DNA from 3 places in the Pseudarthrobacter defluvii genome. Region 1 is predicted to be linked to each of the others. Evidence: riboswitches for the same ligand, from Rfam matches in the RefSeq annotation. Region 1 holds a riboswitch; each other region holds the start of a gene.

The links. A riboswitch is a leader RNA that binds a small molecule or an ion and turns the genes downstream of it on or off. The one in region 1 is predicted to bind cyclic di-AMP.
Region 2: linked by a shared signal. The riboswitch ahead of JCQ34_RS10340 (C40 family peptidase) and the one ahead of JCQ34_RS19640 (NlpC/P60 family protein) in region 1 are both predicted to bind cyclic di-AMP.
Region 3: linked by a shared signal. The riboswitch ahead of JCQ34_RS19310 (glycoside hydrolase family 16 protein) and the one ahead of JCQ34_RS19640 (NlpC/P60 family protein) in region 1 are both predicted to bind cyclic di-AMP.

The regions. Positions count from the first base shown of each region.
Region 1 covers NZ_CP066363.1:4,954-14,889, forward strand. The annotation lists gene JCQ34_RS19605 (heavy metal translocating P-type ATPase) at 1-1,017, opposite strand, end outside; gene JCQ34_RS19610 (zf-TFIIB domain-containing protein) at 1,083-1,415, opposite strand; gene JCQ34_RS19615 (ArsR/SmtB family transcription factor) at 1,412-1,855, opposite strand; gene JCQ34_RS19620 (ZIP family metal transporter) at 2,160-2,879, opposite strand; gene JCQ34_RS19625 (ArsR/SmtB family transcription factor) at 3,134-3,535, shown strand; gene JCQ34_RS19630 (heavy metal translocating P-type ATPase) at 3,532-5,484, shown strand; gene lspA (signal peptidase II) at 5,532-6,008, shown strand; cyclic di-AMP (ydaO/yuaA leader) riboswitch at 6,353-6,550, shown strand; gene JCQ34_RS19640 (NlpC/P60 family protein) at 6,554-7,333, shown strand; gene JCQ34_RS19645 (DUF3188 domain-containing protein) at 7,696-7,935, shown strand; gene JCQ34_RS19650 (hypothetical protein) at 8,069-8,242, shown strand; gene JCQ34_RS19655 (hypothetical protein) at 8,445-8,915, shown strand; gene JCQ34_RS19660 (copper resistance CopC family protein) at 8,974-9,588, opposite strand; gene JCQ34_RS19665 (hypothetical protein) at 9,691-9,936, opposite strand, start outside.
Region 2 covers NZ_CP066362.1:2,241,551-2,251,486, reverse strand. The annotation lists gene JCQ34_RS10375 (DUF4389 domain-containing protein) at 1-723, opposite strand, end outside; gene JCQ34_RS10370 (universal stress protein) at 786-1,649, opposite strand; gene JCQ34_RS10365 (AI-2E family transporter) at 1,756-2,901, opposite strand; gene JCQ34_RS10360 (hypothetical protein) at 3,033-3,464, shown strand; gene JCQ34_RS10355 (mycothiol transferase) at 3,517-4,041, shown strand; gene JCQ34_RS10350 (ribonuclease Z) at 4,034-4,969, shown strand; gene JCQ34_RS10345 (protein adenylyltransferase SelO) at 4,966-6,435, shown strand; gene JCQ34_RS10340 (C40 family peptidase) at 6,546-7,382, opposite strand; cyclic di-AMP (ydaO/yuaA leader) riboswitch at 7,386-7,556, opposite strand; gene JCQ34_RS10335 (TraR/DksA family transcriptional regulator) at 7,847-8,206, shown strand; gene JCQ34_RS10330 (DNA alkylation repair protein) at 8,203-8,733, shown strand; gene JCQ34_RS10325 (DUF1810 domain-containing protein) at 8,754-9,197, shown strand; gene JCQ34_RS10320 (glucose 1-dehydrogenase) at 9,235-9,936, opposite strand, start outside.
Region 3 covers NZ_CP066362.1:4,145,185-4,155,120, forward strand. The annotation lists gene JCQ34_RS19285 (PhzF family phenazine biosynthesis protein) at 1-539, opposite strand, end outside; gene rplI (50S ribosomal protein L9) at 620-1,072, opposite strand; gene rpsR (30S ribosomal protein S18) at 1,090-1,329, opposite strand; gene JCQ34_RS19300 (single-stranded DNA-binding protein) at 1,456-2,031, opposite strand; gene rpsF (30S ribosomal protein S6) at 2,102-2,407, opposite strand; cyclic di-AMP (ydaO/yuaA leader) riboswitch at 2,786-2,932, shown strand; gene JCQ34_RS19310 (glycoside hydrolase family 16 protein) at 2,937-4,052, shown strand; gene JCQ34_RS19315 (glycosyltransferase) at 4,186-5,397, shown strand; gene JCQ34_RS19320 (oligosaccharide flippase family protein) at 5,394-6,881, shown strand; gene JCQ34_RS19325 (aminoglycoside phosphotransferase family protein) at 6,930-7,940, opposite strand; gene JCQ34_RS19330 (hypothetical protein) at 7,937-9,910, opposite strand.

The sequences.
Region 1 (9,936 bases):
GCGGGTGTTGGGTTTAATGATGACGGTGTCGCCGATCCGCAATTCCCCGACCGGGATCTCCTGCTCAGCACCGGCGCGTCTGACCAGTGCGGTGTCCGGGGCGAGTTCGGCCAGGGCCTGGATGGCGCGCCGGGCCCGGCCCATGGCATAGCTTTCCAGGGCGTGGCCGATACTGAACAGAGCCAGCAGCAGGGCGCCTTCGGCCAGGTCCCCGAGCACCGCGGCCCCGGCGGCTGCGACCAGCATCAGGAAATCGATCTCGAACCGTTTGGCCATCACCGTCTGGATGGCTTCCTTCAGGGTGTAGTAGCCGCCGAAGAAATACGCGGCGATATACAGCGCCGTGGAAACTACGTCCGGAACCGCAGAGCTGAGCCCCAGGAGGAACCCCGTCGCCAGGGTCAGGGCACACAGGACCGCGAAGATCAGCTCGCTTCGCTCACTAAAGATCCCGCCGTGTTTGTGATCATGTTCTTCTTGCTTTTCGTGCCTGCGGTCATGCGCGTCCGCTTCTGGCAGGCCAGCTTCGACGGCACCTGCATGGCGTGCCTCGGAGAGATAGAGCCGGCCTGCGCGCGGTGGTGTTCCAAAGCGTGCCAGAAGGTCCAAAACCGCCTTCTCCGAGGTCCGGTCCGTGAGGTATTCAACCGTAACGGAGCCGGTGGCGGAGACGTGGGCCTCCGCCACCCCGTCCAGCTCGCGCAGCCGCTGTTCGAGCAGTTGCGCCCGGGCGGACCTGGAGATGCCGTCCACATCAAGGCTGAGGTGGCCGAAGTCGCTGTCCACCCGGGCGCCCAGGGACACGGCCAGTTCGCGGATCCGGCCCAGGCTGATGAGACCGGGTTCGAAATGCACACACAGCTGCGCCGCTTCGGCGCCGTCCGGGCGCTTGACATGGGCATCGATAACGCCCTGCCGGGCCTGCAGGCCCTCGGTCAGACTGCGCACGCAGGCGTCCTGTTCATCCAGCGCCTCGGGCAAAACAGTCTTCAGGTCAAGCTGGGTGTCGATCGCCACGCGTGCTCACTTCTCATAGTCAGGGCCGGTCAGGTTGAGGGGTGCTGGTGCAGGGGCTTCGGGGTTCAGCCGAACAGATCCCCGAGGAACCCCCCGCGCTTGCGGCGGTCGTGCCGGTCACCATGACCACTGTGGTGACCGTCCCGCCGGTCCGCATAGGGAGACTGGCCGTAGGGGGGCTGCGGAGTCTGGGCATAGGGGGGCTGTGTCATTCCGGGTGCGGCGTTCCGGGCAGCGTAGAACGCGGCTTCAGCATCCATCAGGGACTCCAGTTCACCGCGGTCCAGGAAGATTCCGCGGCACCCTGTGCATTGATCGATGATGACCCCGTTGCGTTCGTAGGGACGCATCTCTGATTCGCATTTAGGGCAAGTAAGAGGGGCAGGCGAGGCGTTCATGTGGGCTCCTGACGAGTGGGGTCGATAGGGGAAGAGACTGCGGTGACTGCGGGGGAGTGCCCGGCGTGGGTGATCGCCAGGTCCAGCAACATCCGAACGTGGTTGTCGCCGAGACGGTAAAACACGACCCGGCCAGCGCGGCGGGTTTCCACGACTCGGTGCGCGCGCATGAGTCGAAGAGCTTGACTCACTGAGGATTCGCTGAGCCCGGCCACCGAGGCGAGGTCATGCACGCATACCTCCCCGGCCTCCAGCAGCGTGGCGAGGATCCGCACCCGGCCGGGATCTCCCATCAACCGGAACACCGCGGCAACCCGCTCAACATCCTCGCCTGGGGGCAGTGCCTCCCGAAGAAACTCAATGCGGGCAGAGGCACGATCGTTGTCCCGATATCCGGGCAGGGCATCCGGATCGGTAATGGAACGTAATCGACGACTCATCTGAACAGATTATCATTTGTTCAGATATTGACGCCGCGAGTCATTCACCAGTTTTCAGTCTTGGTGCTGCCGTCCGAACCGCCAGGATGTCAGAACAGCAGGCGGGGCATGGCGCAGTACTATCTGTTGCGTGTGACGGCTGGTGTGATTGCGGCGCCTTTATGGCTCCCCGAGCCCCTGTTTCCGTCAAAGCATCTACGTCCTCGACCGTGAATCCTCCCTGGACGTCGGTGAAAGGATGGGGGAGATGGCCCGAGGGGGATTTCACTAAAGCGTCAAGGAATGCAGGCTTTGAGGCGGCTCTTTACAGTGCCCCCAGGATGTAGATGACGAGGAACCCGAGGAAGAACATGGAACCCAAAAACACCGTTTCTTCCTGTTCATGCGCTTCAGTCAGCAGTTCCTCCACCGTGAGATACAAAAGAGCGGCAGCACCAAAGGCGAGAACAAGGGCCAGTAGGGGCGCGCCGGCACCACCGAGGAAGATAGCACCGCCTATCGCACCGACGGCCGTCAGGAGTCCAAGTCCGCTGCTGGTTGCCGCTGCACGGACGTTGGATATGCCAATTTCCTTGAGCTCTACTGTCAAAGACAGTGCCAGGAACAGGATTTCGATGGTGAGGGCGATGGTGAGGATAAGCGCCTCCCTGGCACCCAGAACAGTCCCCAGCCCCACGAGTAAACCGTCCAGCAGCAGATCGATTCCGACGGCGGCCAGCAGGCCTGTCGGCAGTGTCCCGGACGCCGGGGACTTTCTGTCCATTTTTCGGCCCAGGGCGCCTAACGCCAGCATGACAGCTGCGCCTGCGGCAAAACCGGCGGCCGCGAACCCGAGGTTTCCTTCTGCCCGCAGGTCCGGTAGTACTTCTCCGGCCAATGCTGCCAGGACCACGCCCGCCGCGAAGTGTTGAATCGCACTGGAGAGTTTTGGCCCCGGGGGCTTTAGGACAGCGATGACCGACCCCAGGGCCGCCGCGGCGACCGGGAACGCGACCAGCACCAGCGTTTGGGCGGAAAGACTCACACTGTCAACACCTTTCAAACCACGCCTTGCTTTAGGCAACCCAGAGGACATGTGCCCTACCCGCCCAGTGCAGGCGGTCTTTTGCTGCCTCACGCTACCGCCAGCGCCCTACCGGAGTCACGGCAAATGTTTCGATATTTGAACCTCACCCCGCTCGGGACTCCGGACGGCGTGCCCGAAGCCCTCCGTCAGGTTCCGAAGGACGAGAAAACCCATATCGAGTTCCCATCGTTTTAATCGGATATCATCGCTGCATGACGATACAAATGGCTGGTTCGGGGGATGCTTGCGGTGGGCTTGAACCCGCAGCGGCTTTGTTTCATTCGTTAAGCGATCCGACGCGGTTGAACATCGTGAAGCGAATGGCCGCCGGCGAGATCCGGGTGGGGGATCTGGCGGGGGAGCTGGGGCTTGCCCAGTCCACCGTGTCCGCCCATGTGGCGTGTCTGCGCGATTGTGGCCTGGTCCAGGGCCGCGCGCAGGGCCGCAGCGTCCATTACTCGCTGTCGCGCCCCGAGTTGATGGACATGCTTGCCCAGGCCGAGATCCTGCTTGCCACCACCGGCAACGCGGTCAGCCTGTGCCCGAACTACGGCACCGGAAGCACCGGCGCCGTACTGACAAACGTGGAACTGACGAAGGAGAACGCCCGATGAGCGATGCCTGCGGCTGCAGCGACGACAAGCCCGAAACCGCGGCCGAAGAGGCCGAGGAAGCTGTCGGCTTCTGGCAGATCAACGAGATCCGGGCCGCCGCGATCTCGGGTGTGCTGCTCGTGGCCGTCTGGGCCCTGTCCCTGACCGGGGGCCCGGACTGGCTGCGCCTGGTCCTGGAAATCGGGGCGCTGCTGGTCGCGGCGTGGACCTTTGTTCCCTCCACCCTGCGCCGCCTGGTCAAGGGCAGGATCGGCGTCGGGACCCTGATGACGATCGCCGCCGTCGGCGCCGTCGCCCTTGGCGAGTTCGAGGAAGCGGCGATGCTCGCCTTCCTCTACTCCATTTCCGAAGGGTTGGAGGAATACTCGCTGGCCAAAACCCGGCGCGGCTTGCGGGCCCTGCTGGACCTCGTCCCGGCCGAAGCGACAGTCCTTCGCGGCGGAACGGAGGTCACCGTTGACCCGGCCGAGCTCGTTCCGGGGGACCGGATGGTCGTCCGCCCGGGCGAACGGCTGGCCACCGACGGCCGGATCATCACCGGCCGCACCTCCCTGGACACCTCGGCCCTGACCGGTGAATCCGTGCCGGTGGAGGCCGGTCCCGGCAGCGAGGTCTACGCCGGGTCCATCAACGGCACCGGGCCGCTGGAAGTCGAAGTCACCAGCACCGCGGAGAACAACTCCCTGGCCCGCATCGTGCACATCGTCGAGGCCGAACAGTCCCGCAAGGGACCCGGGCAGCGCCTGGCGGACAACATCGCCAGCAAGCTCGTCCCCGGCATCCTGATCGCCGCGGCCCTGATCATCGCCTTCGGCTTCATCGTCGGAGAGCCGCTGCTGTGGTTCGAACGCGCCCTGGTCGTCCTCGTGGCCGCATCGCCGTGCGCTTTGGCGATCTCCGTCCCGGTCACCGTTGTCGCCTCCGTCGGCGCCGCCAGCCGCATCGGCGTGCTGATCAAGGGCGGCGGCGCACTGGAAACCCTCGGCAAGATCCGCACCATCGCCCTGGACAAGACCGGCACCCTGACCCGGAACAAGCCCGAAGTCATCGATGTCGCCGCCGCCGGGACCACTACCCGCGAAGACGTTCTTGCCCTCGCAGCCGGGCTGGAGGCCCGCATCGAACACCCCCTGGCCCGAGCCATCCTCGCCGCATCCCCGGCCAGGGCCGACGTGACCGACGTGGACACCGTCCCCGGCGCCGGCCTGGAAGGCCGCTTCGAAGGCAAGACCGTCCGGCTGGGCCGCCCCGGCTGGATCAACGCCGGCGCCCTTGCCGGGGATGTCGAGCGGATGCAAACGGCAGGCGCCACCGCCGTCCTGATCGAATCCGCCGGCGAAGTCATTGGTGCCGTGGCAGTCCGTGACGAACTGCGCCCCGAAGCCCGGGACGTCATCGCCCGGCTGACCGCCTCCGGGTACACCACGGCCATGCTCACCGGTGATAACGCGATCACCGCCGCGGCCCTGGGCAAGGACGCAGGCATCACCGAAGTCCACGCCGACCTCCGCCCGGAAGACAAGGCCGAGATCATCCGGACCCTGAAGTCCCGCCAGCCCACCGCCATGGTCGGTGACGGCGTCAACGACGCCCCGGCCCTGGCCACCGCCGACACCGGTATTGCCATGGGCGCCATGGGCACCGACGTCGCCATTGAAACCGCCGACATCGCCCTGATGGGCGAGGACCTGAACCACCTGCCCCAGGTCCTGGACCACGCCCGCCGGACCCGGTCCATCATGCTGCAGAACGTGGGCCTGTCCCTGCTGCTGATCGCAATCCTGATCCCGCTGGCACTGGTCGGCGCCCTGGGACTGGCTGCGGTCGTCCTGATCCACGAACTCGCCGAAATCGTGGTGATCGGCAACGGCGTCCGCGCCGGCCGGATCAGCCGCAAGACAGCACTCCGGGCGGCCAAACCCGCGCCGGCACTGGAACCTGCCGCGTGAGCGTCCCGTCACCGGCAGATCCGGCAGATCCGGCAAGGACACCACCAATTGGCGCCAAAGCATGGCGGGTAAAAATTGGCCTGCTCGTCTCGGCCGCCGTGCTCGGGGTGGCCGACCTGGTTATCAAGGCCTTGGCCGAGGAACTGCTCTCCAACGGTGCCACGGTCGATCTGGGCCTGGTGAACCTGAAACTGCTGTACAACACCGGGGTCGCTTTCAGCCTCGGGGCTAACCTCGCCCCGTGGCTGGTCATTGCCGCGACCGCCATCATCGTCCTGGCCATGGCCTGGTACGCAGTGTCCACCGCCCCCGCCATGCCGGCGCTCTCCCGGGCGGGTGCGGCGATGGTGGTTGGCGGCGGTGCCGGGAACCTTGTGGACCGGATGGACGGGCGCGGCGTCGTGGACTACCTGCACAGCGGCTGGTTTCCCACCTTCAACCTCGCCGACGTGTTCGTCACCGTCGGCGTAGGGCTGTACGTGCTGGGCAGCCTGCTGGGATCCCGCGAACAGGAAAAGGCGTAACCAGCTGCAGTCCGGACACGGGCCTCCTGACGCTGGAAGTGACTTGCTCATCCTGGCCACGACGGCCGTATTAGCAGCGACCAACATCGATGACATTGCTTCCATGCTTTTCCGGTCCTTGAAAATGAAGGATCGATGGGCGCTGGGATTGAACGGCTGTGGAAGGCAGTGCAGGCACCGGCGGGGTCTGACCAGGTCACTGACGACATCCCCGAAAATACCCCCGCGTATCTGCCGGGTGCCAAGCAGGTTGTTACCACAGTCAGGGCGTTACGCAAATGTGACAAATGGGGCTTTTGTGACATAGGGTCTGACCGTGCCGGTTTCTCCGAATACGGCACTCCCGAGCAGACTTGCCTAACTCTGCCGCTGCCAGGGATCCGTTCGTAAAATTCGTCCGGCAGAGACGGGGAACCCAGAGTTGGCCCGCTTCGAGCAGGCCTTGGGGTGAAGCCGTGCCTGGTGCCTTTCGTGCACCACCGCGGCCGGGTGTCTCCCATCCGAATCCGACAGCTAACCTCGCAGGCAGTGGGAGAGGCCCTTTCATGCCCATGCGCAAAACTCACGGCCGCCACCGCGCGGTCTCCGTCCAGACCAGCGCCATCGCCGTGCTGTCCCAATCCGTCGCCGCAAACGCCGGCACCGCAGGCCGCCAGGCAGCCGTCCTCGCAGCAGCCTCCGGCCTCGTCCTGACCGGTGGCATCACCGCCGCCCAGGCAGCAGACACCCCGGCCCAGCGCGACGCCGAGCCGGCATCCACCCTCGAAGTCGCAGGCCAGGCCCAGACCCCGCTGACCGCCGACGCCACGATCCAGATCACCTTCGAGCGTCCCGCAGTGGAAACCACGCCTGCACCCGTCGTGGAAGCACCCAAGCCAGTCGCCGCCGAAGCGCCCAAAGCCACGGTCCCCGTGGGCGCTGCCACTGTGAAGCCAGCCGCTGCGCCCGCCAAGGCCCAGGTCACCGTCACCCCTGCCGCGCCGGCGCCCGCGCCGGCCGCGGGCGGGATCAACGCCATCATGCTGTCCTCCGCCTACGCCCAGATCGGTATGATCCAGGACTGCACACGGCTGGTCGAAAACGCCCTCAACGCTGCCGGCATCCCCGTCGGCGACCTCGGCCCGATGCAGTTCATGAACTACGGCACCGTCGTCACCGACCCCCAGCCCGGCGACATGGTCATGCAGCCCGGCCACGTAGGAATCTACGTCGGCAACGGCCAAGTCCTCAGCTCCGGCCTGAACGGCAAGAACGAAACAGCGGTCCACCCCCTGACCTGGATGACCTCCAAAGGCGCCGTGACCTTCGTGCGCGCAGGCAAATAAAACCACTGAAGGCCGGTGATTCAATGCCTTGGGGGCAATGAATCACCGGCCTTCAGCATGCCCTCGCACACTGGACCCTCTGTCGAGGGTCGAGTACCCTGCCTCTTACTCCGGTCCGGCGCCTCAAAACCTCTGCACCCTCACACCAAGGGACCGGAGACGCCGGAAGGTCCCGCCGAAGCCTGTTGTGCTGAGGTGCAACCGTACAGCCGAAGGCTCGCCCGTTTCCACGGACAGGCCCCGTGGCTGTTGAACCCTCCAGAGGAGTTCCGGCGAGAACGGCAAGACGTACTGCGGGCGCCAACCCCCTGCGTGGCGGCACGTGAAAAGGTGGGCATGGCTTTTCCGCATATGCTGGATGGGTGCTAAACGAGTTTTGGGCCACCGCACCTGCATCGTACAAAGCGGTTGTTTTCAGTGCCATGGCCCTGATTGCGCTGGGAATCGCGATTAACATTTTTGGCCAGACCGCCAAAAATGAGGCCCTGTCGTTTGCATCGCTGGCTGTCATAGGCGCGGGACTGCTGCTTCACGCTGCAGGGGTTGTCATCCGCGGACATCAGGTCCAGAAACGCCTTCGAAATTCTTCAAGAAAAGGATGACCCAGTGCAGAACGCTTTCGTCGCGGCTGGCCTGCAGGCCCTAAGCACGATGCCTACTCCCGGTCCCGGAACTGACGGGCTGAGGCCCGGTTTGAGTCCCGATCAGGTATCACCGGGATTTCTCGGGTTTCTGATGACCGCGTTTATGGTCATAGCCGTCGTGATGCTCATGGTGTCCATGACCCGGCGGATCCGCCGGGTTCGCTACCAGGCGCAGGTCCGTCTGCCAGGGCAGGACAGTCCGGACGCAGCGGATACGAACCTTGCCACCGCCGGTGAGCCGCAAGCCGGCAAGCCCACACCCTAACGAAACTTCCGGGGCCCTGTCGAGTGGTTCGCCAATATGTTCCAGCACCAGCCACGTGCATTGACGCAGTGGCTGACCTGCACGGACCTGGTGGACGCGCGAGTCCATTCATCCATTCCTGTACAGTCGTGAGGAGCCTCATCGCGCCCCACGGATGCTGTCCCGCCCCCGGGCCAGTCCTGACGATGATTCAAGGAACCGTATGACCGCTGAAAATACAATGGCCGAGGGTCCTCATCGGCCGGCCGCGCCGTCCCGGGCATCGGGTATGCCGCTTGGTTGCCGGCGTTTGTTGATGGTTGGCGGTATCTGCGTTCCAATCGGCCTCGTTGCCGGACCATTTTTGCTGCCTGCTCAACTGTTGGCCGTCGCGGGAATTGTCCTGCTGGCTGTTGCGTTGTCCCACGGGCCCGGTGAACGCTGGTTTTGGCGCTGGTCGTTGGCTGTCGCCGCGGCTGGTGGCCTGTGGCTGGCCGCTACGGCGGCGTACTACATCACGATCATGGTCGCCGCTGAGGCGTCTGCCCCGTTGCCGGTTTTCGCGCAGGGACTCTTTACTGCCGGGGCGGTGTCCGTTGCGGTCATGGCGGTCGCAGCCCTGACCGCGGCGCTGTTGAGGATGCTGGCGAATCGCCGGAAAGCCCGGGAAGCGGGAGCGTCTGTCCGGTCGTAGGCCGTTCCTGGGTTCTTTCCGGTGCTCCCGCGCGACGGGAACACCGGAAAGACGTAGGTCAGGAGCGCTGTCCGGCGTTTCTGCGGCGCACCCACCAGGTCACGGCCAGCGCCGCTGCCAGGATCCCGAAGGCGATTCCCACGGCCAGCGGCGCGTTATCGTCGTTGGGCCTCGGGGCCGTCGGCGGCATGGCGTTGGCGGTGTTTTGCGGGGCCTGCGAGGAGGCGGCAGCTGAAGGGGTTGCGGGTACCGACGGTTGGGATGATGCCGCGGTCGCGGGCGCTTGGACGGTGAAGGCGTAATTGCCTTCGATGGGGTGCCCGTCCGAGGACACGGCCCGCCAAAGCACCTTGTAGCTGCCCGGTGTCCCTGGGGCGATTTTGGTCGACAAGGTCGCCCCATTGACGCTTACAGTGCCGTCGCTGACGGTGTTCCCGGCGCCGTCGGTGACGGTGATGACACTCAGGTTCAGGGACGCTGAATCCGTGGGAGGCTCGGTGAGGGTCAGTGACACCGTTTCGGGCGCGGTGGCCACGACTGCGTCGCGGGCCGGAGCCGTGGAGGACAGGGCATCGTGGGCGACGGCAGGGGAGGCCACTGCGGCGGCGGGCAGCAGCAGAGCGGCGACGGCTGCCAGGCGCAGGCGGGTACTAATTCTGGGGCGCGATTTCATGGTTGGTTTCCTTTGGGAAAGATTTTGGGTGCACGACGTTTCCGCTGAAACGTGCTTGCAGGGTGCAGGCGCGGCCGTGGCTGCGGGCCTGCGAAAAGGGCTTCAGGCGGTAGCGGGCGGCCCGCGCCGGGAATGGGTGTGGAGTATTATCCGGCGCAGAACCGGGGCCCGGGGCGGGGCCGGAACCAGCGCTGCCAGGGCCGGAACGAAGGGGACCGGCGCGAGGAAAAGTACGGGTCGGAGCCAGGTTGCCAGCGCCCAGAGGGCTGATTCGCCTTTGGCCAGCAGCAGCGCGGTCAGCACCGTCGCGCCGAGGTGGGCGGTGATCATGGCAGGTCCCAGGTCCCA
Region 2 (9,936 bases), on a different replicon from region 1:
TGGCTCACCGTACGGAGGGCCACCGGAAGGGGGTCCTGCGGGGGCCGGCGCGGCGTGCCGTCCAAGGCCGGACGCCCCAAAGATGATGAGGGGTATGCCGATTACCAAGGCAACGATTCCGCCAACCAGCAGGCCCGTGGCTGCCGGCTGGAACAGGTCCGAGTGGAAGCCTGCCTGCAGCTGCACATCCACCCCTTGGGAGGCGTCGGCGTTCATCACCACGACTTCCCAGGTGCCGGGCGCGATGTTCCAGGTGAGCTCCTGTTGCCCGGAACCGGAAGCGGAGGCGGTCCAAAAGCGCTGGTCCGTCGGGGGCGCTGCCGGATTCCCGCCCGGCACGTCCCGGTAATCCGCACGGAAGGGCTGCTGCCGAATGTTCAGCAGCTCCGAGTGGTGCACGCCTGACAGGTACTGCTCCACGTCGGCCTGCGGACCGATGCCAATGAACACCGGCTTGTCCGGTGTCACTGATGCAGCCCGCAGCCTCAGCTTGCCGATGTCAAAGGGCAGCCTGCCGGGAACGTCCTCGCCGATGGCATCGGCCCGCGGCGAGGTGAGGGCAAAGGAATTGACGGAAAAGCGTGACATACCGGACGTCAGGTAGCCGTCGCCCTGGATGGTTCCCACCGCTGACGCTACTGCTCCGCCTGCCAGTGCAGCCAAACCGGGCAGGGTGATGAGGATCCCGAGGATCAGCATGATGATGGCAGCGGGCTTTTTCATGGCGTCAAACCTTCCGCCTACGGAATACGGAGTGCCGGCAGGAAGGCCAGCAGGCGGTGCACCTACACAGTGAGGGCAGCGTCGGTCCGGGTGATAATCACGGGGCACGGAAGGTGCTTCAGGACGCCATGCGCGGTGGAACCGAGCAGGAGGCGCTTAAAGGCCCCCTTGCCCCGGCTGCCCACCACCAGCAGCCTCGCCCCGGCGGCGGCCTCGACAAGGCCGGCAACCGCGCCCCGTTCGGTTTCGAGCCGCTGGTGCACCACCAGGTCCGGGTAGTCTTCCTTGAGCCCTGCCACCGCTTCGGAGAGCACCACGCGTTCCTCGTCGGCGATAAGTTCGGCCATGGCTGCGGGCGAGAGCCCGGCGTCGATGATGGGATCCGGCACATCAACGGCGTAGACGACGGTGAGTTCGTCGCCTTCGCGGTCTGCCTCGGCGGCCGCGAACGCAACCGCCTGGGTCGATTCAGGGGATCCGTCGACGCCGACCACCACTCCGGACCTGCCTTCGAGGTCCTGGGTTCCGACGACGGCGACAGGGACCTTGGCGGCCGTGGCCACCTGGAGTGCGCGGTCGGCAAGGGTGCCGCCGAAATGGCCGCTGCCGGAACCCATGACCATCATCGAGGTCCTCTTGGAGTACTTTGCAAGGGAACCGCCCACACTGCCGGTGAGCAACTCCGTGTCAGGGCTGACGGGAACCGTTCCTTCGAGGCGTCCGGCGGCTGTCTTCAGGAGTTCCTCCCCGGCCTGCTGAAGGGTTCCAAACCACGGATACGGTTCGGCAACCCACCGGTCATCCACCACGTGGAGGATTACCAGCGGCAGGTCCGCACGGTGGGCGCGGCGGGCGGCCCACAGGACGGCGGCCTGGCTTTGCGCTGAGTCGTTGGTGCCCACAGCGATGGGTTTCCGGGATGTCATGGCCGCACTTCCTGCCTGTCGTGAACTGGCTTCTGCCATTCAAGACTGGCCCGGGCGCCACCGGCGCTCTAGGGCCGAAAGTCACGGAAGCGCTGTTCAGGGCGCTTCACGCCCCTGGCGCTGCCGGAGCAATAGGCTCCGGGCCGGGGATGTCCCTTTCGGCCAGCGTCTTGTAGATGGTCCAGCCGACGGCGGTCAGCGGCACGGCGAGCAGCGCACCGATGACGCCGGCCAGCGTTGCCCCCGCGGCCAGTGCCAGGATGATCACCAGCCCGTGGATCCGCAGGACCCGGCCCATGAAGAGGGGCTGGAGGAGGTGGTGTTCCAGTTGGTTGGCGGCAACGAGGATCACCAGGACCACCAGCGCGGGAACCGGTCCGTTCTCCACCAGGGCCACCAGCACCGCCAGGCTGCCGGCGGCGGTTGCGCCGATAATCGGGATGAAGCCGCCCAGGAAGACCACCGCGGCAAGGGGGACTGCCAACGGAACCCGCAGGATCAGGAGCCCGGTAAGGACAATGACGGCGTCAATGGCTGCGATGATGAGTGTCCCCCGGACGTAGCCGCCCAGCACCACGATGCTGCGTTCGGCCGCCAAATGTGCCTTGCCCTGGCGGGTCCCGGGGAGGAATCCGATCAGGAAGCCCCGGATCTTCTCGCCGTCCTTCAGGAAAAAGAACAGGATCACGGCTGTCAGGACTGAACCTGCCACAATCTCCCCGGCCGTCCGCAGGCCCGTCAACGCGTCGGCCCCCAGGCTTCCTCCAGCGAGGAACTTCTGGAACTCGCCGCGGGCTGCGTCGATCTGGTCACTGGTCAGGGCCACGGGGCCGGTGGTGATGAACTGCTGCAGCTGGCCAATACCTGCTTCTGCCCGGGCGGCCAGGACGGAGGCCTGCTGCCGGACCAGGGTGATGATGCCACCCACCACTCCGGCCGCCACCGCCAGGATCACCAGGAACGAAGACAGTACGGCCAAGGCGCGGGGCCAGCCCCGTGCCGCAAGCCAGCGGACGGCAGGAGACATGGCCGACGCCAGGATCAACGCAACGAGCACCGGGATGGTAACCAGCGGGACACGGATGGCAGCCGCTACCGCCACCCAGGCAAGCGCCAGGACGGAAAGTGCCTGGATGGCCCGGATGCTGGCCCGGCCCAATCCGTCGGTCCACAGGACGGACATCCGGGTGGCGAAGGACTGGAGCCGGGGCGGCTGTGCCGCGGGCCCGTCGGGGGACATATTCGGTTGCATGCGGTTCTCCTTGCTGGCCATCACGTTTTCTGCCCCATTTGCCTGTCCCTTACCCATTACGGTTCACATCCATCCCGGTTCGTCAGTATGCTTACTATTGTCCGCTGAACGGCAACCGGAAAGGCACCATCATGACTGAGCAGAACGTCCCCGACGATGAGCTGGAAGTTGTGGAGGAGGACGACGTGCTTCTCGATGAAACTCCCGGCGCGGCGTCGTCCCTGGAACTGGACCCTGTGATGGGGGAACCCGACAATTACCCGGGTGCTGCGGAGAACAATCCGGAACGCTGGCAGGAGGACCCCCTGTTGCAGGACGAGGCCGTCTCCGGTGAAGAGGAGGACTTCCTCAGCGACCAGACGCTGCGGGACGAAAGCGCGCAAGCCCGCTACCGCTCCGGCGATGAGCAGGTGCCGCCGGACGCCCCCACGCTGGGGGAGGCGGCGGCCGACGTCGATTTCGGCGAAAACCCCACAGGCCCCGAAGCGGACGCCAGCGACGACGAGGAAAACTTCGGCGGCTCGCCTCTCAGCCAGTTCGAGCCGGACGACCTGGAACGCTAGCGGCCTAAGGCTGCGGGCCCAGCTGGGCCCGCAGCGGTGGGAAGGGGAAGAGATGCAATCCAAGGAACTGCTGCTGGAGGCCTTCGACCGGCTCCCCGCTCTCGTTCGCCAGGTGCTGGAAGGACTCGGCGAGGTGGACCTGCAGCGCCGTCCTGCCGGTAACGGCAATTCAATTGGCTGGCTGATCTGGCATACGGGCCGGGTGGAAGATGCGCAGGTAGCCTCCGCCTCGGGGCTGGAGCAGGTTTGGACGGCAGAAGGCTTTGTATCCCGTTTCGGTCTCCCTCTTGCGGAGCGGGACACCGGCTACGGCCACACCAGCGAACAGGTGGACGCCGTCATGGCGCCCCGCGAACTGCTGCAGGAATACTACGCGGCGGTCCACCGGCAGACCGTCCAGGTCCTGCAGGGTATTGATGATCCGGACCTGGACCGGGTGGTCGACAAACATTGGGATCCGCCCGTAACCCTCGGAGTGCGGCTGGTCAGCATCCTGGGGGATTGCCTCCAGCACCTCGGCCAGGCAGCATATGCCAAAGGGCTGCACGCGGAGCCGGCAGACGCCCCCGGTGCGTGAACTCGTGGTGCTGGGCACGGCCTCCCAGGTTCCCACGCGCACGCGGAACCACAACGGCTACTTCCTGCGCTGGGACGGCGAGGGACTTTTGTTCGACCCCGGTGAGGGCACCCAGCGCCAAATGATCCATGCCGGGGTGGCGGCAAGCCAGATCACCAGGATCTGCCTCACGCACGTACACGGAGACCACTGCTACGGCCTGCCGGGCGTCCTGTCCCGGATGGCACTGGACGGTGCTGCACACCCCGTCCACCTTCACTATCCGGCCTCCGGGGAGCAGATTGTCCAGGCCCTCGTGGCTGTAAGCTCGCCCGGCATCGACCTGCGGCTCCATCCGCACTCCGGTGCCGGCCCTGTGGCGGACGGCCTGGAGGTCCGGCCCCTTAGGCACCGCATCGAGACGTACGGATACCTGCTCACCGAGCCTGACGGCCGCACCTTCCTTCCGGAGCGGCTCCGGGCGGCAGGAATCGAAGGGCCCGACGTGGGCCGGCTGCAGCGCAAAGGCTCCCTCGGCGCCGTCGCGCTGGAGGACGTGAGCATTCCCAGGCCCGGCCAGCGCTTCGCGTTCATCATGGACACGGCACCGTGCAGCGGCGCGGAGGAACTGTCCGATGGCACCGACCTCCTGGTCACCGAGTCAACATTCAGCAACGACGACGGCGGGCTGGCGCAGCAGTATCTGCACCTGACCGCCGGGCAGGCAGGGGATCTGGCGGCGTCCGGAAAGTCCAGGACGCTGGTGCTTACCCATTTTTCCTCACGATACGGCGACGACATGTCCCTGCTTGCGGAGCAGGCGCAGGCACGTGCTGCAGGGACCGCGGTCATCGCAGCCCACGACCTGCAGCGCATAGCCGTTCCCCCGCGGCGGCACCTGGTGCGGGAAACAGCGGACCATTATGACGGCGATAGGGTTAAACCATGACGGCAGCAGCTGAATACACGGTGGCTTTTGACGGCCGCTTCGCGCGTGAATTGTCGGAACTCGCTGTTCCCTGGCAGGCCGAAGAAGCCCCCAGCCCCGGGCTCCTTGTCCTCAACGAGAAGCTTGCGCGTGAGCTGGGCCTTGACCCGGAGTACCTGCGCAGTCCCGAAGGCGTGCGGCTCCTGGTGGGGAATCACATTCCACCCGGCGCCACTCCGGTGGCGCAGGCCTACGCCGGCCACCAGTTCGGCGGATACTCACCCCTGCTCGGTGACGGACGGGCACTTCTGCTGGGCGAGGTCACGGACCGGAACGGACGCCTCCTTGACATCCACCTCAAAGGCTCGGGACGCACGCCTTTTGCCCGGGCCGGGGACGGGCGGGCCGTCGTCGGGCCCATGCTGCGTGAATACCTCGTCAGCGAGGCCATGTACGCCCTGCACATCCCCACCACCCGTTCGCTCGCCGTCGTGGGGACGGGCCGCCAGGTCCGGCGCGACGATATGCTGCCGGGCGCCGTCCTGGCCCGGGTGGCAAGCAGCCACCTGCGCGTGGGCAGCTTCCAGTACGCGCGTGCCACGGAAAACATGGAGCTCCTGAAGCGGCTGGCCGACCACGCCATCAGCAGGCACTACCCCCACGCCGCTGACGCCGACAACCCCTACCTGGAACTGTTCGCCTCTGTCGTCTCGGCCCAGGCGGAATTGGTGGCCCGTTGGATGCTGGTGGGATTTGTGCACGGGGTCATGAATACAGACAACATGACCATCTCAGGGGAAACCATCGATTACGGCCCGTGCGCGTTCGTGGACGCGTTCAATCCCGCCGCCGTCTACAGTTCAATCGACGTCAGCGGCCGCTACGCCTACGCCAACCAGCCGGTTTTGGCCGAATGGAACCTTGCCCGGCTCGCCGAGGCGATGCTGCCGCTCATCGACGAAGACCAGGAGAAGGCGGTTGGCCCGGCGGTGGAGGTGCTTGGCGGCTTCCGGGGGCAATACAGCAGGGCGTGGACCAGCGGGATGAATGCCAAGCTCGGCCTTGGCAGCGGCGGGGGCAGTGACGGGGAAACCACGTCCGCGCTGGTGGACGGCGCCATTGACATCCTGAAAGACGGCCCCGTGGACTACACCCTCTTCTTCCGTAACCTTGGCAAGGCGGCCCGGGGCGACCTTCGCCCGGTCCGCGGCATGGTTCTTGATCTGGCCGCGTTCGATTCCTGGGCGGAGCGGTGGCAGGCACTTGAACCGGACGCGGAGCTGATGGACAGCGTCAACCCGGCGTACATCCCCAGGAACCACCTTGTGGAGGAGGCGCTGGCCGCTGCCACGGGCGGAACCCTGGCACCCTTGCAGCAGCTGCTGGAGGCAGTCAGCGATCCCTTCACCGAGCGGTCCGGGCTGGAACGCTACGCGGAAGGCGCCCCTGAAGATTTCGGCAGCTACATGACCTTCTGCGGGACCTGACAGCTGCGGATGCGGAGGGCAGATGCGACAGGAGGGCGGCAGCCGGTGTACCGGCTGCCGCCCTCCTGTTTCAATGCCTGCGCGGATGCGCGCCTTCGGTTGCGCGAAGACTAGGCGACGCGGACTGCTGAGTAGCCGCCCAGCCAGCTGATGGAGTGCACCTGGGTGTCGTAGCCGTTCACGCCGCCGCTGACAACCTGGCCGTTACCGGCGTAAACGCCCACGTGGCCGGAGGTTATGATCAGGTCGCCGGGAGCAGGAGCGCTGACCACGGTGCCGTACTGGAAGAACTGGGTGGGGGCAAGATCGCCAACGGACTTGCCCACCGAGCGCAGCGCCTTCTCAACCATGGCAGTACAGTCCTGCTGCACGCCCAGCTGGCTGTAGGCGTTCGCCAGGATGGCAGCGCCGGTGCCCGTGCCGCTGGGGGCTGATACGGGGGTGGCCGAGGCGTAGGACATGTTCATGCCGGTGTTGGCCGGAGCGGCGGCTGCAGTCTGCACGGGCGCTGCTGCCGGAGCCGGAGCCGGTGCGGCGGTGTAACCGGCGCCGGGGATCTGGATCTGGTCGCCCGGGTAGATAACCGAGGACAGGCCCAGGCCGTTGGCGGCCAGGACATCGTTCAGGCTAACGCCGTAAGCAGATGCGATGGCACCGAGGGTATCGCCGGAAACTACGGTGTGGACGCTTCCTGCTGCCGCTGCCGCAACGGGGGCGGCAGGTGCGGAGTAGGCCTGCACGTTGGTCTTTTCAGTGGTGTCCGGGCCGGTGACACCGGCGTGGGCCGGGGCGCCGACGCCGAAGGCAATGCCGGACGCTGCAGCAACTGCCAGCGCGGGGCGGCCCAGCGAGCGGGCCTGGGACTTGGCTGTCACGGCGAGGCCCTCGAGAACAATCGAGCGGGCCGGAGTTGCGCGGTGACGGGCAGGGGTGGAATTTTTTGACACGGTTGATCGCCTCTCCCATGCCTGCGGGGTGAGCTGTCGGGTTCGGGCTGGAGATACCCGGCCGGAAGCATCCCCGTAACGGACGGAGGCGCTATCGACTTAACCCCAAGGCCACAAGTGGCCGCGGAAACTTGGTTCCCCCGTCCCTGCCAGCTGGAGCGGTTGTATCCCATGATCAGCGGCAGGGCTCGGCATACTGATGGGAATGTCCCGACTGAGAGGGACACCTGAAGACCATAACCCACATGCGGCGGCATTGTCACATTTGGATAACATACGAGGTCCCGCTCTCGAATTCCGCAAACGTTTGGATGTTACCTCCGTCCCGGGTTTAAGCTCGGCTAATAGCCATGGCGTGCAGCCCGGTAACGGTGCGGACACGGGCGCGAGGGGGATGCTGCTGGCCCCACGGCACGGGCCGTTTCCATGCCGACGGTTCCCGGTCGGACCGCTAGGCTGATTACATGCCAGATTTCGACCGGTTCCGCGTGCTGCTCGAAGAGGAGCGGGCGCGGCGGCTGGAGCTGCTGCCGGCGCTGCGGGCCGACATAGACGCGGCGAATTCGGCCCGGCAGGACTCCAACGTCGATGACGAGCACGATCCCGAAGGGGCCACGATCGCCTTCGAGCTCTCACAGGCTTCGGCGCTCCTGAAGCAGAGCTCGGCCGGCCTGGACCAGATTGACGCGGCGTTGGCCCGCCTGGCCGCGGGGACCTACGGCGCCTGCGCAGTATGCGGTGAACCCATTGCGGAAGGCAGGCTGGAAGCGCGGCCGTGGACGCCGTTTTGTCTCCGGCACGCCTCGTCCGGCCGGGGACGATGACCGGCCCTACGGAGGTGGTGTCCGCCGCGGTGGAGTTCGTTGACCGGACCCTCCAGAACGAAGGCGCCTGGTATCGGGCGGACGACGTCGGGAACCGGCTGGGCTGGGCGCTGGACTCTTATGGCTCTTCCATCGGAGCGGTGCGCGGCACGGTGCGCGACACGCTGCGTAAATTCAAGGACCTGGACCATGACGCCACGGTGATGCTTGCTTCCGCCCTGTGGGGACAGCCCAGGCCCGGCTCCCGCCCGGTGTTTGAGCGCCGGTTGGCGGCGGTGGTGCTGTTGCAGTCAAGGGTGCGGCTGCTTCGGCACTCGGACCTGACCCGGCTCGAAGGCTTCCTGCGTTCCGCCCAGGCCGCTGACCTGACCCAACCTCTCCTTGCCGACGTCCTGGTGCCGCTGCTGTCCGGCCTCGGGGAGCGCGAGCGCCACCGGGCCGGTGTGGTCCTGGCCCGGTGGCGGGACGACCCCGACCCGCAGCTTCAGGAGGCGGCAGCCGCCCTCGACAACGATTTGACCCTTTGACCTTAAACCGGGAGATCCACATGAACGAGCACTTTGACCTTGACCGTTTTGTTGCCGCGCAAGACAGCGGCGGTACCTATGACCAGGCGCTGGGGGAGCTGCAGGTCGGGAGGAAATCCGGGCACTGGATGTGGTTCGTCTTCCCGCAGATTTCCGGTTTGGGGCAGAGCGCAACGTCCCGCAAATACGCCATCTCCTCACTGGCTGAGGCCCGCGCCTACCTGGACCACGACGTGCTGGGCCCGCGGCTCCTGGAATGCGCCCTGGCCCTGGCCAACCACGCCGACCAGCCCGCCGAAGACATATTCGGCGGCATCGATGCCAGGAAGCTGCGATCGTCCATGACACTGTTTCTCCGGGCGGCACCCGGAGAAACAGTGTTCAAGACTGTCCTGGCCCAGTTCTTCGATGGCGAGCCGGACCCGGCCACCGACGAAATCCTGGCCGGCCAGGCCGCTGACTGACCTCAGGTTGACGGGTCAGCCGGGCCGGGGGTTCCTGCTAGGGCGTGGGGCTGCCGCCGTTGACGTTCAGCGTCTCGCCCACCACGTAGCTGGACTCGGGTGAGGCCAGGAAGACATAGGCGGGTGCCAGCTCCGCAGGCTGTCCTGCCCGGCCCAGGGGAGTGGACTGTCCGAATTCCGGCAGCTGCTCCTTGGGCTGGCCGCTGCTGACTTGCAGGGGGGTCCAGATGGGTCCCGGGGCCACGGCGTTCACCCTGATTCCCTTGGGGGCCAGCTGCTGCGCCAGCCCCTTGGTGAAGTTGTTGATGCTGGCCTTGGTGGTGGCGTAGTCCACCAGGGTGGGGGACGGGTTGTACGCCTGGATCGAGGTGGTGTTGATGATGGTCGAGCCGGCCGGCATGTGCGGGACGGCCGCCTTGGTCACCCAGAACATGGCGTACACATTGGTCTTTAGGGTGTGGTCGAACTGCTCGTCGGTGATGTCCTGCAGGTCCTCCTGGGCCACCTGCTTCCCGGCGTTGTTGACCAGGATGTCCACCCCGCCCAGCACGGCAACCGCGGTATCCACCAGTTCCCGGCACGTCGCCGAATCTTTGAGGTCGCCCGGCACCTTGACAGCCTTACGGCCTGCGGCCTCGATGATCCCGGCGATGCGGGAGGCGTCCTCCTCTTCCTGGGGCAGGTAGGAAAGGACGACGTCGGCGCCTTCCCTGGCAAAGGCAATGGCCGTTGCGGCGCC
Region 3 (9,936 bases), on a different replicon from region 1:
TCAAGGGCCAGCACTCGTTCGGCAGACCCCAGGAGGACCCCGATCCATTCAGGGCCGTTCACCAGCCAGGCGGCGTCAAGGACATCATCCAATGGCAATCGCAGCGCTGCCGCCAACTGCCGGCGGACCGGCGCTTCCACGGGGCCGAAGCGGGTCAGGGGTGGTGCGGCGAAAGCCAGCCTCCCGGCGTCGCGCCTTACCTTGACCAGCCCGGCCGCGCACTCCTGCACCACGTAGCCGTCCGCCTTTGGCACTCCGCCGGCTTCCAGCCAGGTGTGGGCCGAGCCCAGCGTGGGGTGGCCCGCGAACGGGAACTCCTCCGAGCCGGTGAAGATCCGGACCCTGTAATCAGCGCGGGGATCCTCAGGCGGCAGGAGGAAGGTGGTCTCCGAAAGGTTGGTCCAATTGGCGAAGTGCTGCATGGTCGCGGTGTCCAGGCCCTGGGCATCAAGGACGACGGCGAGCGGGTTGCCGCGGTAGGGCTGGCTGGCGAATACATCCACCTGGTGGAAAGGACGGCTGCGGGGTGTCGGGTTCACCGGAGCAGGCTACCACCGCCAAAACGAAAGACCCCCGCCGCCGGAATCCGGCAACGGGGGTCATGACGTGGAGTGGGAAATTACTTTCCTGCCACCACGTCGAGTTCGATCACAGCAGCAACGTCAGCGTGGAGGCGGACGTTGGCCTGGTAGGAACCAACCGACTTGATGTGGGCCGGCAGTTCAACCTTGCGCTTGTCGATCTTGCCAAGGCCAGCGGCCTCAACAGCGTCGGCGACGTCGCCCTGCTTGACGGTGCCGAACAGGCGGCCGGACTCGCCGGCCTTGACGACCAGCTTGACCGGCTTGGCGGACAGTGCGGCGGCCTGCTTCTGAGCATCTTCCAGGGAAGCGTGCTCGCGGGCAGCGCGGGCAGCCTTGATGGACTCAACCTGCTTCTCGCCACCCTTGGACCAGGTCAGGGCGAAGTTGCGGGGCAGCAGGTAGTTACGTGCGTAACCGTCCTTGACCTCGACAACATCGCCAGCAGCACCGAGACCGGTAACTTCGTGGGTCAGAATGAGCTTTGCCATGTTAGTTAATCCCTTCCTTAGCCGCGGCCAGCGCCGGAGTAAGGCAGCAGAGCAACTTCGCGGGCGTTCTTGATTGCCTGGGCGATCTTGCGCTGTTCCTGCACCGTAACGCCAGTGACGCGACGGGCGCGGATCTTGCCGCGGTCGGAGATGAACTTGCGCAGCAATGCTACGTCCTTGTAGTCGATGACAGTGATGTCAGCGGCCTTCAAGGGGTTGGACTTTGGTTTGGGCTTACGGAGTTCAGCCTTAGCCATCGTGGAGCTCCTATTCTAGGGAGCCCGTGGATATTGATCCACGGGATGGTGGTGGTCCGACGGCGGCAGCTGCTTTGGGTGCCTTGAGCACCCTGGCAGTCCCGGCGCCGGGCCGTTGTTTGGGTTTTAGAAGGGAGGTTCGGAATCGGGGCCGTTGCCCCAGCCGCCTGCGTTGGACACCCCGGGTGTGGCCCAGGGATCATCCTGTGCAGCCTGCTGGTTGCCGCCGCCCCAGCCTCCGCCGGAGTTGCCGCCCTGGTTTCCACCAGAGTTGCCGCCTCCGAAGCCACCGCCGCTGTTGCCGCCGCCGAAGCCGCCGCCACCCTGTCCGCCGGAGCGCTGGGTGCGGTTGACCTTGGCGTTGGCGTAGCGCAGGCTGGGGCCGATTTCGTCGACCTCAAGCTCGATGACGGTGCGCTTTTCGCCTTCTTTTGTTTCGTAGGAGCGGCTCTTCAGCCTGCCGGTCACGATGACGCGCATACCCTTTGTCAGGGACTCGGCAACGTTTTCGGCTGCTTCACGCCAGACAGCGGCGCGGAGGAACAGGGTCTCCCCGTCCTTCCACTCGTTGGACTGGCGATCAAAGGTGCGGGGGGTGGAAGCGATGGTGAAGTTCGCTACTGCCGAACCGGACGGTGTGAACCGCAATTCCGGGTCATTGGTGAGGTTACCGATGACCGTAATGGTGGTCTCGCCTGCCATCTACTGCCTCCTTGTTCGATCCTGGGTGAAGAGTGCGTTTCCTGCGGGGTAAAGAATGAAGACGGCTGAATTACTCAGCAACAACCTTCTGCTCTTCGGGGCGGGTGATCTTGGTGCGCATGATGGTCTCGTTAAGAGACAGCTGGCGGTCAAGTTCCTTGGCGGTCTCCGGCTTGGCGGTGAAGTTCACCACGGCGTAGATACCTTCGGACTTCTTCTTGATCTCGTAAGCCAGCCGGCGACGGCCCCAGATGTCAACCTTTTCGATGGTTCCACCATCGTTGGTGATGACGTTCAGGAACTTCTGAAGCGACGGCTCAACGGTACGCTCTTCGACCTCGGGGTCGATGATTACCATCAATTCGTAAGGACGCATATGTGAACCCACCTCCTTTGGGCTAAGCGGTTACGGCATTTCCGTAACAGGAGGTTCATTTGCGATTCCGTGCAATGCCTTGCCGCCCGAACGGAGGCAGGCGCAGCACAGACTTCACTATCTTAGTGCATTTGGACCCGATAGGCGATTTGCGCCTGACTCGAGGCTAGCCGCGTGACGGTCTGAGCAGGCATCCCCGGTGACGCTATGTGGAAAACCGGAAAAAGGGGCCGGATGCCACCAAGTCGGGGCACTTCCCGCAGAACCGCGACGTGAGTCCCGTTACCTAATTGTGATTTTAGGGCCACATTCGTGTACGGTCGAGCGGGGGCCGCCCCCAGCCGGCCCCAATCCCGGATGACGCCCAGCTCTGCCGCTTCCGGTGATCCACCAAGTTCCAGGCAGAGGCGGGGGACCCAAGTCTCACGGGCCTGGCTTGCGCCTGCCCTGGGGTGAAGCCGCACACGCGGCCGGATGCCTCATCCGAACCCGACAGCTAACTCCGCAGGCGTTGAGAGGTAACTTCCCCATGCCCGCACACCGCAAAAACAGCGCCCACCCAGCGCCCCGTTATCAAAAAGAGACCGCCGCCGACGCCCCCCTTCATCCTTCCACCGGGGCCAAACCAGGCCCCGGGCGGCGGCCCTGGCCCCTCGCTGCCGGTCTCGCCGCAGCACTCCTCGGGGCGGCTTCCCTGGGCCTCGGCCTGGCCCACAGCACCAACCCCACAGATGTGGCGCGGGTGGCGAGCGCCTCCGACACCGGCAGTGGTGTCCCGGTAAGCGATGTCCCCACGAAGGAACCGGCCGTTGCCCCTGCCCCCGCCACGCCCGCTCCGGCACCTTCCCCGGCTGCCGCTCCTGCTCAGGGCCCGTCCCTCCCCCAGGCTCCTGCCGCGGCAGAGCCGCCGGCACCGGCCGTCCCGGCCGCCCCCGAGGCCCCTATCGCCCTGGCGCCGGCCGCGGCCCAGCTGGCCAGCAGCGGCGCGCCGATGCCCACCGGGGTGCCCGGGAACTGGACCCTGGCGTTTGCCGACGACTTCAACGGCGCCGGATTGGACACCGCCAAGTGGTCCGGCTGCTGGTTCTCCCCCGGCTGCGGAACCATGAACAAGGTCTCCACCAGTCCCGCCAACGTCTCGGTGGCCAACGGAAACCTTGCCTTGGGCCTGGCATCCTCCACTTCCGGCGCGTTGGTGTCGACCAACCCGAAGGGCGGCGCAGGCACGGGCTTCCAGTTCACCACCGGCTACGTGGAGGCGCGCATCAAGTTCCCCGGAAACGCCAATGGCCTCTTCAACTGGCCCGCATTCTGGACCACGGGGCAGTCCTGGCCGGCCACCGGCGAGAACGACATCGCCGAGGTGCTCCAGGCGAAGATGACCGTTAATTACCATTCCACTTCCGGCTCGCAGAACCAGGGCGGCGTCGGCGGGAACTGGGCCAATGAATACCACACCTTTGGCCTGCACCGGATGGCCAACTCGTCGGATGTCTACTTCGACGGCGTCAAGGTCAAGTCTTACCCCACGAATGACGGAAACGCCCCGCAGTACATCGTGCTGAACGTGGGCGCCTCGTCAACGAACCCGGCCTACGGCCCCCAGTCCCAGATGCTGGTGGACTACGTGCGGGCCTGGCAGTAGCCAGCCACGCACCCATGTGATGAAGGACGACGGCGGGACCTCCCGCCGTCGTCCTTTCGCTTTTCCTGTGGTTTCCCTCAAGGTTGCCTAAAGCAACCCTTCCACCCTTGATGTGATCCATTACACTCTTGCAATGAAGCTCCTGTACGTGACGGAAAGCGTGCCCAACCGGGATCCAGAACTGGGGGATGGCAGCTCCATGATTCCGTACGAGGTGATCCTGCACCTTCCTGCCGATGTTGCCGTCACGCTGCTGACTTTCTCCGGTCCCGTTCCGGTCCCGGCAGCCATCAGGAACCGGTGTGAGACGGTGTACGAACTGGCCCCGCGGGAAGAACTTTCGGCCTTCGTGCGGTCCCTGGGCGGCCTCACCGGCCTGGGAAAACAGCGGCGCGCCACACCCTCCGCCCGCGCTGCCGCCGCCCGCCTGTCCGCCGGCCAGGACGCCACGCTGATCCACGGACCGCACGCCCTCTTCCTGTCCCACCACATCACCGGGCCGCTAGTGCTGCAGACGGTGGACCCCTGGTCCATCCGGGCCGGCATGGACACCGCCATCGCGCGGACGTTCCGGCCCGCCTACCGGCTGCGTGAAGAGTTGGCGGCACGCGCTGAACGGCAGTTGCCGGCAAGAGCCCGGCTGCTGACCGTCGGGGCGCAGGACGCTGCCGCGTGGGCCGCCAAGCTGGGCAGGCCGGTCAGGAGCATCCCCAACGGAACGGAAGTGGCAACAGGACCCCGCAGGAGGCGGGATGTACCCGTGGTGTGTTTCGCGGGCAGCCTCAACTACGCCCCCAATGTGGACAGCGCCGCTGTATTGGTTGAAAGAATCGCGCCCCAGGTGTGGCGGGAGGTGCCGGACGCCCGCTTCGTCATCGCGGGGCGCCGGCCCACACCGGCCGTGCAGGCACTGGCCGGCCCACAGGTGGAAGTCCTGGCCAACGTGCCCTCCATCCTGGACGTATTCCACGGGGCCGATGTGGCGGTCTTCCCGGACGAACACGGCGTGGGTATCCGGAACTCCGTGCTGGAAGCCCTGGCAGCCGGGCTGCCCGTGGTGGCAACGCCGGTGGCCGCCAGGGAACTGCCTGCGCATCCGCTGCTGGCCGTTGAGGGCAGCATGGACGCCCTTGTCCGCAGGGTGGTGGAGCAGCTCAGACTCCCCCGGGCTGCCCAGGAACCACCGCAAGGACCAGGGCAAGGGGCGCCGCAGGACGGATCCACCGGAGGAACCGCAGTCCGGACCTGGGAAACCGTCGCCGGCGAATACCTGGCGGAGGTCCGTGCGGCTGTTGCTGCGTCTTCCCCGGCCGGGGCACTTTCCCTACCGAACAGGCAACCGTGACGTACGCTCCGGGGGAATTGGAACGCAAGGGCGTCCGGGGCGCCCTGTGGCAAGGCATGGCCTTTGCCTCCGGCAGGGTGATCGTGCTGGTCACCACGGTGGTGCTGGCGCGGCTCCTGTCGCCTGCGGAATATGGCCTCGTTGCCCTGGCACTGGTGCTCATGGCATATGCGGAAACCATAGCTGACGCCGGCGTGGGGCAGGCGCTGGTCTATCTTCCCAGGACGCCCGTCATAGCGCGCTCCGCACTGCTGCTTTCCGTTGCCCTGGGTGTGGGCCTGGCCTTGGCGGCGGTGCTCGCCGCCGACACCGTGGAGGACGTGGTTGGGCTCGAGGGCGTGGCCCCGCTGGTCCAGGTCCTGGGCGTTTCAGTGCTGGCCACCGCGTGCGGCGCCGTCCCGGAGGCCATCATGCGCCGGGACCTGAAGTTCAGGCAGCTGACGGCGGCTCCGGTGCTCCGCGCCGCAACCATGGGAACGGTGACCCTCTACCTGGCCTTCACCGGCCACGGCGCCTGGTCGCTCGCCGTCGGAACAGCTGCCGGGTCCGTGGCCTACGCCGCCACCTGCTGGTTCCTGATCCGCCACGAGGCGCCCTGGCAGCTTTGGCGGGTGAGCCGCAGCGCAATCGGCGAGAACGTCCGCTTCGGCGCCCCCGTCGCCGGCAGCACCTTGCTGGCCAGGGCGATTTTCGACGTCGACTACCTGGTTATCGGCGTCATCCTGGGCGCCCAGGCCTTAGGCCTCTATACCCTCGCCTTCCGGCTGCCCGAAGCCTTGATCCTGAACGTCTTTTTCGTGCTCTCCACCGTCCTGTTCCCCCTGTACACCCAGGTCCGCGGGGACCGGCAGCGGCTGCGGGACGGGTACCTGAAAAGTGTCACGGTGCAGGCGCTGTACGGCATTACGGCGGGCGTAGGACTGGCCGTGGTGGCCCCCGTCCTGGTACCGGTCCTGTTCGGCCGGCAGTGGGAGCAATCAGTCACGCCGCTGGTATTCCTTGCCCTGTACGCGGCGGCCCGGTCCCTTGGCGCCGGGGCCAATGACGTCTACAAGGCCATGGGCAGGCCAGGGCTCTCCATTTGGATCTCCGTGGTCCGCCTGGTGGTCCTCCTCCCCGCGCTGATCTTTGCCAGCCGCTGGGGCATTGTGGGTGTTGCCTGCGCCCAGATGGTGGTGGCCGTGGTCTTCGCGTTCGGCATGCAGGCTGTGGCCGCCAAAGTAATGGGAACCAGGATGCGCCGCATGCTGCGCGCCGCGGCACCCGGCCTGGTGTGCGGCGCCGCGGTGGGGCTGGTGGGCCTCCTGAACCTCGCGCGGCATGCGCTAGGACCCGTCCCCACGCTGGCGGTCATGGTGGTTGCCGGCGTAACGCTGGTGTACGCGGTGCTGCGGTTCGGCTACCGGGAGCTGCACGACGAGATACTCGGTCTGTTCAGGCGCAACCACGAAAGTCCAGGAGCGGCGGAAAGCCGGACCTCCTAGGGTTTCTTGCCTGAATTCGTGCCCCCTGGGCCGGGGAAGTTGTTGCCCTTAAACCGCTTCCACCACGTGGCGCCACAACCAGAAGTCCCTATCGGCCTGGAGGGTGGCCCGGACTTTCCCGTTCCCCTGTAAGGGATCCGCCTCCGCTTCCTGGGCCAGGCGGTCGGCGAGCGTAGCGGTGGACCGGGCCCAGGTGGCGATGACCAGCTGGGGAAGGAGCGACTGGTCCACTCCCCTCATGCTTAGGTGGCGGGACAGCGGGTCAAGCGCCCAGCCGCCCTGGCCGAACGCCTTGTCGAAGGCCGCCAGCTGGGCCTCCCTGGCGAACGCCTGTTCGCTGGACTCGCTCAGGTACTGGAGGTAGAACACCAGGTCATGCCCGGGCACGCCGTCGGTGAGGGACCGTTCCCAGTCCATCACCTGCAGGGCGCCGCCGGGCTTGATGAGCAGGTTGGGGTGGCTCAGGTCGCCGTGTTCGATGACGGCGGGCAGCTGAGCGTGGCGCAGGGGCGCCAGGAGTTGGTGTGTATGTTCAACCAGTTCACGTGTTGGGGCATCCCCTGCAAGGTCCTCAAGCGCCGCCAGGGGCGCGGCTACGGCGCGCTGGTACCAGTCCGCGTTGTCCGTGGCAGCGTGGGTGCACGGAAGTGAAGCGACAAATTCAGTCCCGGTGGCGACGGCGGACGGCAAGTCCGCGGCCACCGTCCGGGGATCGAGGGGCATGCCGGTCAACGCCGTTTCGACGAGGACCGTAAAGGGTCCCGCGTCCCTGATCCCCACGAGGCGCGGAACTCCGCCACCCGAGCTGTCGACGGCGGCCGAGAGTTGATCAAGCATGGCGGCCTCACGCCGCACTCCGCTGTTGTCGCCGGGCTGGCGGGGGACTTTCACTACCAGGGCGGGTTCCCTTTCCCGGGAGGGAAACACCAGGGCCACCACGTGCCGGGAGGTGGCGAAGCGCGGGGTCAGCAGCAGCGTCTCCCAGCGCTTCCCCAGGCCGTACCGGTCAAGGGCGAACTCGTCGTAGTGGTCCCGCAGGAACTGCTCCACGAAGCTCATGGCTGCTCATTCCTTTCCGGCCGCCTCCCGGTGACGGTGCCCTCGGGGACCAGGAGGTCGAAGACGCGCAGCGCAAGGGCCATGCGCACCGCAGCCGCTTTCAGTGCCCCAAAGCGCACGTCCTTCCGCAGGGCCAGGGTGTCCCTGATGGACACGCCGGACTCCAGCGGAACCAGCCTTGCGGTGCGCTCACGGTTGGGGGCGTTCCAGTACAGGGCAACATCCTGGTAGCCGTGGCGCTCCAGGGTCCGTTTCCAGCCCCTCAAGGTGCGGGGACCGGGGCGCTGCAGCAGGGACCGGCCGGCCTCCACACAGATCCAGCCACCCGGCTCCAGCGCCAATCCTGCGCTTTCCATATCGCCGGCGTCGGGCGAGGCCAGCAACACCACGTCACAGGTCCTGCCGCCGGGCCGGGTTCCCGGCGTGGGCAGCCGGACCGCGTCCGGGTCCAGCAACCGCAGCGCGGACTCTGTCTCAGGAGTCACCTTCCCGGCGAAGCCGAGGGTGCGGGGCTGCAGTACGGGAAGCAGGAACCGCCAGTCCAGGAGCCGCCAGAGATGCAGGGACAGAGCCTCAGCGGCGCCGGGTTCCGGGGCGGGACCGGCCTGGAAAGGAGGCCCGACGGCGGGAGCCGGCTGGGGAGGGCGATGCCGGGATCCCTTGCCGGCGGCAGGAGAGAACGAGTCCCAGATGATGCCGGTGGCCAGGCGCTGCACAGCCTCTGCCGGCTGCGCCGCATCCACCACCCTGCTGCCGCGGAGCCGCCCGGCCAGCATGAGGTAGTCGTTCCGCCACGATTCCAGGAGTTCGGGGCTGTGTTCACCCTTCCGCGCAAACATGACTGCGCCGGGCACATCCAGCACCAGGAGTACATCGGGGGCAGGGATCACGGCCATTGCCAGTGCATTGCTCAGGCTTGCCAGCGGTCCGCCCCCCGGTCCGGCGAGCAGGGCGTCATACGCCACCCTGTCCATCAGCACCACCTTGCCCATCCGGCGGTAAAACCTCGCCAGGACGCCGCCGCGCACAAGGCGGTAGACCTTCTTGGCCGTACGCCCTCCCGGAACCCGGTTGAGGACCTTATCCCAGGGGCCGGCCCCCCACAGGCCCATGTAGACGTATTTGGTAGGCAACGGCACATCCGCGTGCAGGCCGTTGAGAAGGGTTGTCTTGCCGGCCCCGTCCGGGGCCATGACGCCCAGCAAGGGGGTATGGCCCTGGATCCGGGCGCCGGACCGCCGCAGCGTCCGGTTGGCTGTGGCGATGAGCCTGGCGTAAGCGCCGCCGCTCCACGAAGCCCTCATCCGGGCAGCGATGGCGGGCGCATCGGCGAACCGTTCGGCCAGGACCAGGTTCAGCATGTCCGTTGCCAGCCCGGCACCCACCCGCCGCCGGACCGACTCCGCGATCCTGCCGCCGTCGGCCGCCACCCTGGCAGCCGAGCGGGCCAGCTCCTGCCGCTCCTGCGCCACGTCGCCCTTGTCCATGAACAGGTGCAGCAGCAGGAGCCAGGCCTGGTCCGCCGCATCCGGCAACCAGTAGGAGCCGTGGCGGATCCGGCGGCGCAGGCACCGCGCCGCCCACGGCGTGTGCCACTGCTGGTAGGGGCCGAAGGCCAGCTCCGACACCACGTCCAGCTTGATCCAGGCATCTTCCTCCGGGGAGTAGCAGAAGTAGAACCTGTGGCTGCCATGGCCCCATGCCAGGACGCGGCAGAAGCCGGCGTCCGCCAGCAAGCCGTCCAGGCGGGGCAGGAACTGCCGGTCCACCAGGATGTCCACATCCCCTTGCGGCTGGGCCAGGTCGTCCTCGCCCCGGAGCAGGAGCCAGGGCAGCCTGGCGTCCTCAAAGACGCGGAATACGGCCGCCACCCGGGGGTGGATTTGCCGGTTTCCGGCTACCGGCTGCCCTGCCGGGCGGCCGATGTCCCCCAGCTCTTCGGGAACAGGAAGGTCACTGGTGATATCCATGGTGAAATCCCCCAAGGTGTTCTGGG